4 regions of the Bacillus sp. 5w2 genome follow, and region 1 is predicted to be linked to each of the others. Evidence: riboswitches for the same ligand, from Rfam matches in the RefSeq annotation. Region 1 holds a riboswitch; each other region holds the start of a gene.
The links. A riboswitch is a leader RNA that binds a small molecule or an ion and turns the genes downstream of it on or off. The one in region 1 is predicted to bind thiamine pyrophosphate.
Positions count from the first base shown of each region.

Region 2: another riboswitch for thiamine pyrophosphate. It lies ahead of thiT (energy-coupled thiamine transporter ThiT); the one in region 1 lies ahead of thiC (phosphomethylpyrimidine synthase ThiC).
Region 3: another riboswitch for thiamine pyrophosphate. It lies ahead of tenA (thiaminase II); the one in region 1 lies ahead of thiC (phosphomethylpyrimidine synthase ThiC).
Region 4: another riboswitch for thiamine pyrophosphate. It lies ahead of tenA (thiaminase II); the one in region 1 lies ahead of thiC (phosphomethylpyrimidine synthase ThiC).

Region 1 covers NZ_JBTIWT010000013.1:131,550-134,757, reverse strand. The annotation lists gene thiC (phosphomethylpyrimidine synthase ThiC) at 63-1,823, opposite strand; TPP riboswitch at 1,936-2,051, opposite strand; gene lldP (L-lactate permease) at 2,123-3,208, opposite strand, start outside.
Region 2 covers NZ_JBTIWT010000017.1:74,930-78,137, reverse strand. The annotation lists gene feoB (ferrous iron transport protein B) at 1-589, opposite strand, end outside; gene ACXY7N_RS23260 (FeoA family protein) at 586-813, opposite strand; TPP riboswitch at 1,008-1,109, shown strand; gene thiT (energy-coupled thiamine transporter ThiT) at 1,196-1,864, shown strand; gene ACXY7N_RS23250 (sensor histidine kinase) at 2,073-3,208, opposite strand, start outside.
Region 3 covers NZ_JBTIWT010000018.1:98,885-102,092, reverse strand. The annotation lists gene ACXY7N_RS24045 (SH3 domain-containing protein) at 1-612, opposite strand, end outside; TPP riboswitch at 882-993, shown strand; TPP riboswitch at 1,054-1,156, shown strand; gene tenA (thiaminase II) at 1,239-1,934, shown strand; gene ACXY7N_RS24035 (ABC transporter ATP-binding protein) at 1,903-2,652, shown strand; gene ACXY7N_RS24030 (ABC transporter permease) at 2,652-3,208, shown strand, end outside.
Region 4 covers NZ_JBTIWT010000016.1:52,715-55,922, forward strand. The annotation lists gene pdxR (MocR-like pyridoxine biosynthesis transcription factor PdxR) at 1-686, shown strand, start outside; gene ddlB (D-alanine--D-alanine ligase) at 691-1,605, shown strand; TPP riboswitch at 1,678-1,783, shown strand; gene tenA (thiaminase II) at 1,907-2,596, shown strand; partial or broken gene ACXY7N_RS22355 (N-acetylmuramoyl-L-alanine amidase C-terminal domain-containing protein) at 2,752-2,886, shown strand; gene ACXY7N_RS22360 (DUF3937 family protein) at 3,048-3,208, shown strand, end outside.

The sequences.
Region 1 (3,208 bases):
GCTTCTTCTATATTTAAATTAGGTACTACAGTGTGATCAATCAAGTAAAGAGGTGTAACGTGTTATTGGTATAAATGACTACCAGTGTCTTTAAATTCTTTCGCTTTCTCTTTCATCCCTTTTTCAATTGCTTCTGTCGTTTCTAAATCATTTTCTTTCGCATAGTCACGAATGTCATGTGAAATTCTCATACTACAAAACTTCGGTCCACACATGGAACAGAAATGAGCCGTCTTCGCGCCTTCTGCTGGTAATGTTTCATCGTGATATTCCATCGCACGTTCAGGATCTAAAGATAAATTAAATTGATCGCGCCAACGGAATTCAAAGCGAGCTTTTGAAAGTGCATCATCACGCTGATGAGCCGTTTTGTGCCCTTTCGCAAGATCAGCTGCATGCGCAGCGATTTTATACGTAATAACCCCCGTACGAACATCATCTTTATTCGGTAAACCTAAATGTTCTTTCGGCGTTACATAACAAAGCATCGCCGTTCCAAACCAGCCAATCATCGCAGCTCCAATCGCTGATGTAATGTGGTCATAACCTGGTGCAATATCTGTCGTTAACGGTCCCAGTGTATAGAACGGCGCGCCCTGACAAATATCAAGCTCTTTCTCCATATTCTCTTTAATTAAATGCATCGGTACATGCCCAGGTCCTTCAATCATCACTTGCACATCATGTTTCCAAGCAATTTTCGTTAATTCACCAAGTGTTTCAAGCTCAGAGAATTGCGCTTCGTCATTTGCATCTGCAATCGAACCTGGACGTAATCCATCTCCAAGAGAGAACGAAACGTCATACTGCTTCATAATTTCACATATCTCTTCAAAATGAGTGTATAAGAAGTTTTCTTTATGATGGAATAAACACCACTGTGCCATAATTGAACCACCGCGTGAAACGATACCTGTCGTACGCTTTGCAGTAATCGGAATGTAACGAAGTAATACGCCAGCGTGAATTGTAAAGTAATCAACGCCTTGCTCCGCTTGCTCAATTAACGTATCACGATACACTTCCCACGTTAAATCTTCTGCAATTCCGTTTACTTTTTCCAGCGCTTGATAGATCGGTACAGTCCCAACTGGTACAGGCGCGTTACGAATAATCCACTCACGTGTCGTATGAATATTTTTACCTGTAGATAAATCCATAATCGTATCTGCACCCCAGCGAGTTGCCCAAGTCATCTTCTCCACTTCTTCTGCAATAGAAGACGATACAGCAGAGTTTCCGATATTTGCATTGACCTTCACGTGGAAGTTACGTCCGATAATCATCGGTTCTGCTTCCGGATGGTTAATATTCGCTGGCAAAATCGCACGGCCTTCCGCAATTTCCTTGCGAACAAACTCAGGCTCTACTCCTTCACGAATCGCAACATATTCCATCTCAGACGTAATGATGCCATTACGCGCATAATGCATTTGCGTAACATTTGCACCTTGCTTCGCTCTAAGCGGCTGGCGATCCATTTGCGGGAAAATAGGTGTATGTTTCGAAGCCACTTTCACACCGTCATCCTCTGGTTTCACCTCGCGCCCTTCATATGCCTCTACATCCCCGCGCTCTAGAATCCAAGAGTGGCGCGGCGTTGGAATTCCTTTTTCTAGCTCCACTTTATACGCAGGATCTGTATAAGGACCGCTCGTATCATATACACGAATTGGCGGATTCGGCATGCCGTTCGTTTCACTTTGTTCAATCTCGCGCATCGGCACTTTCATACCTGCACGTGGTCCATCCACATACACTTTCTTACTTCCTGGTAAACTCGATTTCAATTCAATTTGCTCAGCTGAAACAGACTGTTTCATAACTTTTGTTGCCCCCCTGTACGTGACAAGGACGAGATATGGCCAGCGTATGCCAAAATAAAAAGAGCCAGGTCCATAAAAAAATAAGGACCTGGCTCATAAAGACATCATTATGTAAAGCCGTTAACTTCCCTACGCTGGTACGAGCCAGATCAGGTCCAAAGGGTTAAGAAGTTCACGCGCTTCTCTCTCAGCCTACGCATACGTTAGGCACCCCTAGTTTATCACTGATTTAATTTTCAATACTTTCCCATCATACACGATAATCTGAAAAATGCAAAGTTTATTTCTTTTGTTGTTTATGGAATCATCCACGTTAAATAATATGCCTGTACATACGTCATAATACCAACAATAATTACGAAGAATAAACTATGCTTCAATGTAAATCGGAACAGATCTGATTCTTTCCCAGCAAGTCCAACTGCCGCACAAGCGATCGCAATCGATTGCGGAGAAATCATTTTTCCTGTTACACCGCCCGTTGTATTTGCTGCAACGAGAAGTACTTCAGATACACCGACTTGCTGCGCTGTAATCGCTTGTAAATTCGAGAACAGTGCATTCGCTGACGTATCAGATCCTGTTAAGAACACCCCAATCCAACCTAAGAATGGTGAGAAGAACGGGAATAGTCCACCAGTTCCAGCAAGCGCTAACGCTAATGTAGATGATAAACCAGAATAGTTGGCGATAAATGCGAACCCTAATACGAATCCAATAGATAGAATTGGCATCTTAAGCTCATTTAGCGTTTCTTTAAATGTCGCTACTGCATCTTTGGCACTCATTTTTAAAATAAAGATAGAAATGACACAAGCAATTAAGATTGCTGTTCCCGTTGCTGATAATACATCGAATTTCAAAATTGCCTCGTAAGGCGTCGGTTTATTTACAATTGGTTCTGCTTTCATTACTAAATTGTGCAAGCCTGGAACTTCAAACTTAAACACAAGGCTTTCTAATGCGCCGCCTGGAGCAAATAACGCTTTAAAGAAACTTTGGCTCCAAATAACTACCATGACAGTTAAAATAATGAATGGAGACCATGCTTTTACGACTTTTCCTACTGTTAGTTTCGGCATAGATGTCACCGTCGTTGCCGCAGCTACTTCACTATTTGCTTGCCCCGATTGATAGATTTCTTTCGGCTGCCAAACTTTTAAGAATAGTGATAAACTCACTAAACTTACAAGTGCTGACGTAATATCCGGGAGTTCCGGTCCTAAAAACGTCGCTGTAATGAACTGCGTAATTGCAAATGAACTACCGGCTACAAATAACGCAGGCCATGTTTGTCTTACCCCTTTCAATCCATCCATTAAAAATACGATAAAGAACGGAACAAATAATGATAGAAACGGTAATTGATGTCCAGCCATTTG
Region 2 (3,208 bases), on a different contig from region 1:
CTAACCATCTCGGATGCTTATAATTCACTGTCTCTAAAAGAGCGATTACCTCTCCAATTCCTTCATCCATTGGTACACCATATGAAATAATGAATGGTTTTTTCTCATTTTTGTCATTTTCTTTAAGAGTAGTAAGCAGTTCTTCACAGCCTTTTCCGCTTCTTGCAACGACAGGAACGACTGTTACACCTAATAGTTCTGATAACCGTTTTACATCAATTACAATGCCTCGTTGCTTTGCCACATCGACCATATTTAATCCAATTGAAACCGGTTTTCCAAATTCAAGTAATTGCAACGTTAAATGCATATTTCGTTCAAACTGCGAGGAATCCACAATATTTAACATATGATGAAATTCGTCTGTTAGTAGAAAATTCGTAACGACACCTTCGTCACGTGAAACTGGATTCAAATCATACACTCCTGGTAAATCAATTAATGTTCCTTGCTTATCTTTTAATTTACCAACCTTTTTTTCTACTGTTACACCACTCCAGTTTCCTACATATTCATAAGAACCAGTAAGTGCATTAAATAATGATGTCTTCCCTGTATTCGGATTCCCTAGCAAAGCTACCTTATTCACGCTAATTCCACCTTTATCATTTTCGCGTCACAATGACGAATACTAATTAACTGTCCACGACACTCCAATGTACAAGGACCTTTAAACATCGCTTTCTGTTTCAAGCGAAGTTCGCTTCCTTCCGCAAGACCGAAAGTAGCTAGTCTACGCTTTAATAACTGATCTAAAGACTGAATACTTTTTACTAACACTTTCTCGCCAATTTTAATATCTACTAAGCTCATAACCTTCCCCCTCAGAAGAGAATGATAATTATTTTCAAAAAAATTATAGCATATTCTATTTCATTTGGACTATATCTTTTCGCTTCATATTTATTAACATTTCAATACAATTATATTTCAATTATTGTCATACTTGATTCATTTGCCATTCTCATCCATTTCGCTTACAATAAACAATAGCAAATAAAGAATCTCGTTATCACAGGGGGAGCCATGCCGCTGAGAGGGAACACTTCGTTCCGACCCTTCGAACCTGTTAGTTAATGCTAACGCAGGGATTGTGCAAACGTCCGAAATACATACCTCTTTTTTATTTACGTATTTCGTATCCTCCTATGATACCTATTCTTTTTTGTACAACTTGGATTTAGGGGGAGACAACATGCGTAACACCAATTTACAAGCGATGATCGAATCTGCCATTCTTGCAGCCTTCGCCTTGGTCATCGACATTTTACCATTATCAATCAAACTTCCAACAGGCGGTTCCATCTCATTCGCTATGATTCCTATTTTTATTATCGCATACCGCTGGGGCTTCAAAATGGCTTTCTTAGGAGGCTTAATTTGGGGATTATTACAAATTGTCGTTGGCGATGCCATTATCGTCACACCAATTCAAGTACTCATTGAATACTTCGTTGCTTTCGCATTCATTGGATTTGCTGGTTTATTCTATCGTCCAATTCAAAAAGCACTTTTAACATCCAATGAAAATAGCGAAGACCAATCCAATTTAGGTAGCCGTAAAGACAAACCTTCTTCAAAACAAAACGAAGGAAAGAAAGTTATTGGTTACATTATTGTTGCTACATTTGTTGGTAGCTTTGCTCGCTACTTCTGTCACTTCATTGCCGGTATTATTTTTTGGGGACAATATGCACCGAAAGGTCAATCAGCTGTGCTATATTCATTAATCGTAAATGGTAGTACAATGATTGGTTCCTATATTCTATGTACCGTTTTACTTATCTTTTTATTTATCACTTCACCACGTTTATTCAAGAGTATCAATGCTTATCGACTAAACTCAAACAAAAAGAGCGCTTAATGAGCGCTCTTTTTTTCATATCGTAATATCAATTAAAAATACAATAAATGCACAAAAGAAAATAAATACCATTATACTTAGCCAATTGCTATGCACGGTTCATCGACTCCTTACATAACCTCATTTTCTAATCAGATTATATCGCTTAAAAATAAAGATTAGGTAAAGATAATATGAAAATAAATTAAAAAAGCGTAGCATGCATCATCTACGCTTTTTTCAATAAGTAGAAATAAAATAATACACCATCTTCTGTATTCTTTACTCCATATTCAACACCGTGTAGTTCTAAAATATTCTTTGAAATGGCAAGCCCAAGACCTGTTCCACCTTGCGAACGCTGGCGAGCTGCATCCACGCGATAAAAACGATCCCAAATTTTATCTAATTGTTCTTCTTCAATGTGAGTACCTTTATTTTCAATACATACTTTTATACGATCTTTTTCATCTATTGTAGAAATAATAATATCTTCTTTATTTGGTGTATAACGTATGGCATTCGTAATGAAGTTCACGATGACTTGTTCAATCCGGCCTTGATTTGCTATCACTTCAAATGGACCTATATTTTTATGAACACGAAGTTCTTTTTTCTCTATTTTTACAGAAAGGTGTTCACATATATCTTCAATTACTGTATCGATATAAAATGAATCCATTTTCATTTTATATGTACCTGACTCAAATTTAGCTAACTCAAGCATATCCAAAATTAACGTATCCATTTTATCTACTTCTCGTTCCATTGCCTGAAAATAGTACTCTTTTTTATGCTCAGCTACTCCATCTTTTAAAATAGAAATACAGCTTTTCATAATGCTCAGCGGTGTTTTTAATTCGTGCGAAACACCAGAAATAAATTCTTTCCGCGTATTTTCTAGCTTTCTTTCCTTTTCAATATCTTGTTCTAGCTGTCCAATATGCGAATGGAGCTTATTGGATAATACATTAATATTTTTCGACAAATCACCAATTTCATCTTTTGAAGTGATCGGTATTTGTTCTGTGAAATCTAAATGCGCTATTTTCTTCGTTGTATCATTTATTTTTAATAACGGTTTTGCGATTTGTTTAGAGTAATAGAACGAAGCGAGAAAAATAAGAACAACTACAAATGCAATGATGTAGATGTAATAATCTTGTACCATTTGTACAGCCTCATCTACAGGCTGTAAGGAAGCCATCGCATATATATATGTTATGGATCCGTCTTTTTCTTTTATCGGTTGCATTAATAATTTATATTTTATATCATTTTTTTCATAGTCCATTGTCTTTGTTGAATACTCTATTGGATTACCCTCTTTTAGTACTACATCCGTTTGAAATTCTTTTATGCTAT
Region 3 (3,208 bases), on a different contig from region 1:
TGAGCCAAGTAGTGCGCTACTTGTACTAGCGTTGCTACGTACATTAAGTTTAGGTGTTGCAACTGTGTATTTCGTATTATTTTGAACTGTGATGCCTTTTACTAAAGGCTGTGAACCATTAGACACGAATGCCTTTTGTACGTAACCTGTTTTGCCATTATGTAAAATTTTATACCAATCACCTTGTTCTTCTTGAATGGTAACGAATTTCCCATTTGGTAATACATCTAAAATTGAAGATTCTAAATTAGGTTCAGAACGAACGTTTAATGCATTGGCATTAACGATGTATTGATTATTAGATTGAAGTTTGTTTTTTAGTAGAATAGCATCTTTTTGTACGTAACCTACTTTATTATTAACAGATACTTTATACCAGCCATTAGTTGTTTCAAGTATGTTCACTTTCGTATTAAAGCGGATTGTATCAATTGATGAGCTATTTGCGTTATCTTTTGTATGTAAGGCTACTTGATCGACTTTTACATATCCAGTTTTCACATTAGATAATTGTTCAGCGTTGGCTGTTTGTACATTTGTTTCTCCCATAGAAGGAAGTAAAGAGGCAATTGCGACAGTAGTTGCTGTTAAAGCAGTAGCTTTCATATTCATATAATAGAGACCTCCTCTAGTTGTATAGTTGTAATTTTATTATAGTATAAAGATATAATATAGTGGGTGTATTCACATAAATGTAATATGAAATCAATATAAAAATAAATTTTTTGAGGATAATGATTCCTTTTTATCCAATTAATTAGGATAATAATTTCTAAGATAGAATATAAGTATTATATAGTTCTGTTATTTTGTTGACAATTGAGAAAATTAAAATAGTTGATGATGTCTTATTACGATGTTATACTGACAGTGATAATTTCATAGTTTGCTAGGAGAGCTGGTGTTGCCAGCTGAGAGTAGGCCGTAAGCCTTTGATCCTTTTCATTACCTGATCTAGATTATGCTAGCGTAGGGAAGCAATTCGGACACTAATAATGAGTCCCCGTTTCTTTGCGTATAGAAACGGGGCTTTTTTATTTGAAAATTTCATATTGAAACCACTAGGGGTGCTTGTTGTGCTGAGAGAGGAATAATCCTTAACCCTTACAGACCTGATCTAGGTAATACTAGCGAAGGGAAGTGGAGCAACGAATAAATTATAATTTTATTTGCTGTAACCACTTCTTATTTAGAAGTGGTTTTTTATTTAGATATATAAATTGAAAGGGGATAGAGAAATGAAATTTTGCGATAGATTATTAGAAACTGTACAACCAGTTTGGGAGATGAGTCATAATCACCCGTTTGTAGTAGGTATGGGAGATGGCACGTTAGAAAAAGATAAGTTTCAGTATTATATTATTCAAGATTATTTATATTTGTTAGATTATGCAAAGCTATATGCGATTGGTGTTGTAAAAGCAACGAATCCACAAGTAATGGGGAAATTTGCTGAACAAATTGATGGCATATTAAATGGAGAAATGACAATCCATAAACAATATGCAAAAAGACTTGGTATTTCTATAGAGGAGATAGAATCTGCAAAACCATCTGCTAAAAATTTAGCCTATACAAATTACATGATGTCTGTATCTCAAAATGGCACGCTTGCGGAATTAATAGCAGCACTTCTTCCATGTATGTGGAGCTACTGGGAAATTGGAAAGCGTTTAAACGATATTCCTGGAGCAAGAGATCATGAGTTCTTTGGTGAGTGGATTCAAGGATATAGTTCGGAAGAATACGGTAGCCTTTGTATTTGGTTAATAGATTTATTAAATGAAATGGCAGTTGGAAAGTCTGACAAAGAGCTAGATCGATTAGAGGAGATTTTCCTATATTCCAGTCGATTTGAATATTTATTCTGGGATATGTCCTATCGTAAGGAGATGTGGGGATTTGAGGAGCAAGAACATACTACAGTTTCATAATGTTTCTTTTCATTATGATGAGAAACCAATCATCAATGAATTAAATGCTTCTATACAAGATAAAGAGTTTGTAAGTATTATCGGACCGAGTGGATGCGGGAAAAGTACTTTATTTCGCCTTATTACAGGTTTAGAAGAAACAAGTACGGGACAGATAGAGCTGACAGAAACAAAGAGCCATCCTGTAGGGTATATGCCCCAAAAAGATATGCTCCTGCCATGGAGAACGATTATTGAGAATGCTGCCCTGCCGCTAGAGTGCCAAGGTGTACAGAAGAAAGAAGCACAAATAAAGGCAAAGGAACTGTTACATAAATTTGGCTTACAAGGGTATGAGACAAAATATCCGAAAGATTTATCTGGTGGTATGAGACAACGCGTATCTTTTATTCGAACTTTATTAACAGGCGGGGAGATATTGCTGTTAGATGAACCGTTTAGCGCGTTGGATGCGTTAACGAAGGCATCTTTGCAAGAATGGCTGTTTGAACAATGGAAAGAGTGGAAAAAAACAATTTTATTTATCACTCATGATGTGGAAGAAGCATTGTTTCTTTCTAATCGAATTTTCGTTGTAGAAAATCAACCGATAACTACTTTAACCGAGAGGATTGTACCGCTTGATCGTAATCGGACAAGAAAAGATTTGTATAAGCCTGAAGTGTTAGCGCTTAAAGATGAGCTTCTTAGTATGTTACAAAGGCAGGTACTCGTATGATGAACCGGTTGAAGGAACTATTACCTGCCCTTACACTTTCTAGTGTTTTACTTGTCATGTGGGAAATAGGCGCAAGAATTGTAGATGAGATGTACATTTTACCGTCACCGTCTGCAATTGTAATGAAGATATGGCAACTAAAAGATATATTATTTACAGTTCATTTGCCGGCAACATTATACGTCGTTTTAATAGGGGTAGCTATTTCTATCGTACTTGGGGTAGGGCTAGCAATATTAATGAATGCGAGTAATTGGATGGAGAGAGCATTTTATCCATTATTAGTTGCCTCACAAACGATTCCGATTACAGCGCTTGCTCCGCTCTTCGTTTTATGGTTTGGATATACGATCTGGAGTAAGGTTGTTGTCACGGTTTTAATTACGTTTTTCCCAATTGCGGTCAATACGTATGATGGACTACGTAGTACAAAAAAAGAATGGGAGGAGCTCTTAGTTACGTATGGAGCAACGAAAAAAGATATTTTTCTTAAATTAAAGTTACCATCTGCTCTTCCTTATTTTTTCTCAGCTTTAAAAATTGCAGTTCCGCTTAG
Region 4 (3,208 bases), on a different contig from region 1:
CGTATTTAATTCCTTCCTATCATAATCCAACCGGCATTGTTACGAGTTCGGAGAAAAGAACGGAACTGATGAGATTATTTTCAAAATATAAGATTCCTATTATAGAAGATGGATTTAATGAAGAGCTACGTTATTCAGGATCACATTTAGCACCATTATTAACTTTTGCTGGCGCTGGTAATAATGTGATTTATATTAGTAGCTTTTCAAAGGTACTTTTCCCTGGTTTACGTGTAGGCTGGATCATTGCAGATAAAGAACTGATTCATTATTTAGAGAGTGTAAAAAGAGCAAGAACAATTCACACATCTACTTTAGATCAAGCTGTTCTGTTTCAATATTTACATGAAGGATATTTTGAAAAATATTTAAAAAAGGCAAGATCTGTTTATAAGAAAAAATATGAGTTAGCTGTTAGGGCGTGTAACGAGTACATTCCGTTTCAAAGAATGACCGGTGATGGTGGACTTCATTTATTTATAGAGTTAGAAGAAAAAATTCATGCCCGTACTCTTTTGCAAAAGTGTTATGAGCAGGGGGTTACATTTTCTCCTGGAGATGTTTTTTATTCTAATGGAGAAGGAACGAACACTTTTCGATTAGGATTTTCACGTTTGAAAGAAGAAGAAATTGTTCGGGGAATCAAAATAATCGGTGATACAATAAAAAATGAAATTTGGAGTTGAGGAAATGAGAATTGGCGTTATTATGGGAGGAGTATCCTCTGAAAAACAAGTATCAATTATGACTGGAAATGAAATGATTGCACATTTAGATAAAAGTAAGTATGACATTGTTCCAATTACGTTAAACGAAAAAATGGATTTAATCGAAAAAGCGAAAGACATTGATTTTGCGCTGCTTGCATTACACGGAAAATACGGAGAAGATGGGACTGTTCAAGGAACGCTTGAAAGTTTAGGTATTCCTTATAGCGGGAGCAATATGTTATCTAGCGGTATATGTATGGACAAAAACATTTCGAAAAAGATTTTACGTTATGAAGGAATAGAAACACCAGATTGGATTGAACTTACAAAAATGGAGGATCTAAATCTTGATGAATTAGATAAGTTAGGATTTCCGTTAGTGGTAAAACCAAACTCTGGTGGCTCGAGTGTCGGGGTAAAGATTGTATATGATAAAGACGAATTAATTTCAATGCTGGAAACTGTGTTCGAATGGGATTCTGAAGTAGTAATAGAGAAGTATATAAAAGGTGACGAGATTACATGTTCCATTTTTGATGGAAAACAGTTACCCATCATTTCAATTCGACATGCGGCGGAGTTCTTTGATTACAATGCGAAATATGATGATGCTGGTACTATTGAAGAAGTTATTGAACTTCCAGCTGAATTGAAAGAACGTGTAAACGAAGCGTCACTGGCTTGCTATAAAGCATTAAAATGTAGTGTTTATGCAAGGGTTGATATGATGGTGAAAGACGGTATTCCATATGTAATGGAGGTTAATACATTACCAGGGATGACACAAGCAAGTCTATTACCAAAAAGTGCAGATGCAGCGGGAATTAATTATAGCAAACTATTAGATATGATTATTGAAACTTCATTAAGAGTAAGGGAAGAAGAAGGGTTTTAAGTAGCAGTATCATGAATACTTTTGACAGTAACATGAAGTATGTTATGATGAATACAATACGAAAATTAAATATTTATCCACTAGGGGGGCCTATTATAGGCTGAGATCAAATGGGAATTTGAGACTCTTAGTACCTGATCTGGTTAATGCCAGCGTAGGGAAGTGGGAAAGACATTGCTATTTCATGAATAAATACTGTCAATTTCACTTTCTTTACGCCTGTAAAGAAAGTTTTTTTATTTTACAGATTTAATAATTGTGGGTAAATACTTAAATTTTATACATTATGGGAGGGATTTAAATGAAATTTTCACAATCATTACGTCAAGAAGTAGATTCAATTTGGGAAGCTAGTTTTCATCACCCTTTTGTAAAACAACTTGGTGAAGGAACGTTAGATTTAGCTAGTTTTCGCTATTATGTGCTGCAAGATTCATATTATTTGAGTCATTTTGCTAGAGTACAAACTTTAGGAGCTGCAAAAGCACTGGAATTAGAAACGACAGCTCGTATGGCACATCATGCTCAAAATACATACGAGGCGGAATTATCTTTACATGAGAATTTTGCGAAGAAACTAGGGATAACTCAAGAAGAAAAAGATAGTTTTATCCCTGCTCCAACTGCATACGCTTATACTTCACATATGTATCGTGCTGCGTATGAAGGACATTTAGGCGATATCATTGCAGCAATTTTACCTTGCTATTGGTTGTATTATGAAATTGGTGAGCGTTTAAAAGAGTGTCAGCCAGAAGAACCAATTTATAACGAATGGATTTCTGCTTATGGATCTGATTGGTTCCGTACGCTAGTTGAAGAGCAAATTACAAGATTAGATACTATCGCTGAAAACGTAACAGAGTCTGACCGTAAGCGAATGAAACAGCATTTCATTATTAGCAGTCAATATGAATATTCATTTTGGGAAATGGCTTATACTTTAGAAAAGTGGCCAGTGAATACAGAAGTAAAAGATGTAATCGGATAAAGAATGGAAGTAATGTTATAGATAGGTATGGATAATACCTATCTATATATTTTTTCTTGTCAGATTTGCGTAAAGTCGATAGTGCTGCGGATATAGCAAAATGGCATATCGATAAGTTAGTTAATTTAATTTTCTACGCATTAACTGGATAAACTTCTGCGACTTTTATTTTACAATCAAACTTCGTTACTGCTCCAACTTCAGATGCACAACGTAATGGAATGAAATTCTACCTTGAACGTAAAGATTGGTGGTTTGAAGTTAAACAAGAAAGAAATCGGCTCTGTTAACTGTAACGGAGTTGTTTTTTCTTGCAGGAATTTCTAAATCATTATGGAATGCTGTTAATACAATATGTAAATATGCATATTGTATCTTTTGGAGTTCTTGATGTGTTAAAATTAAATATATAGATGCATAAATGAAAAAGAAGCAAAAGTAGGAATATCCAATGAATTTTGAGAGGTGTTACATGTTTACAAATAAGAAATTAATTCGATTTGGTCTATCGTTGTTTGTATTTTTAGGGATAATTAATTTTACGATTAGTTATTTTCAAACATATCTTGAAACAGCAGCAAATATTAAATGGGTAGTTCCAGAAATTTGGAA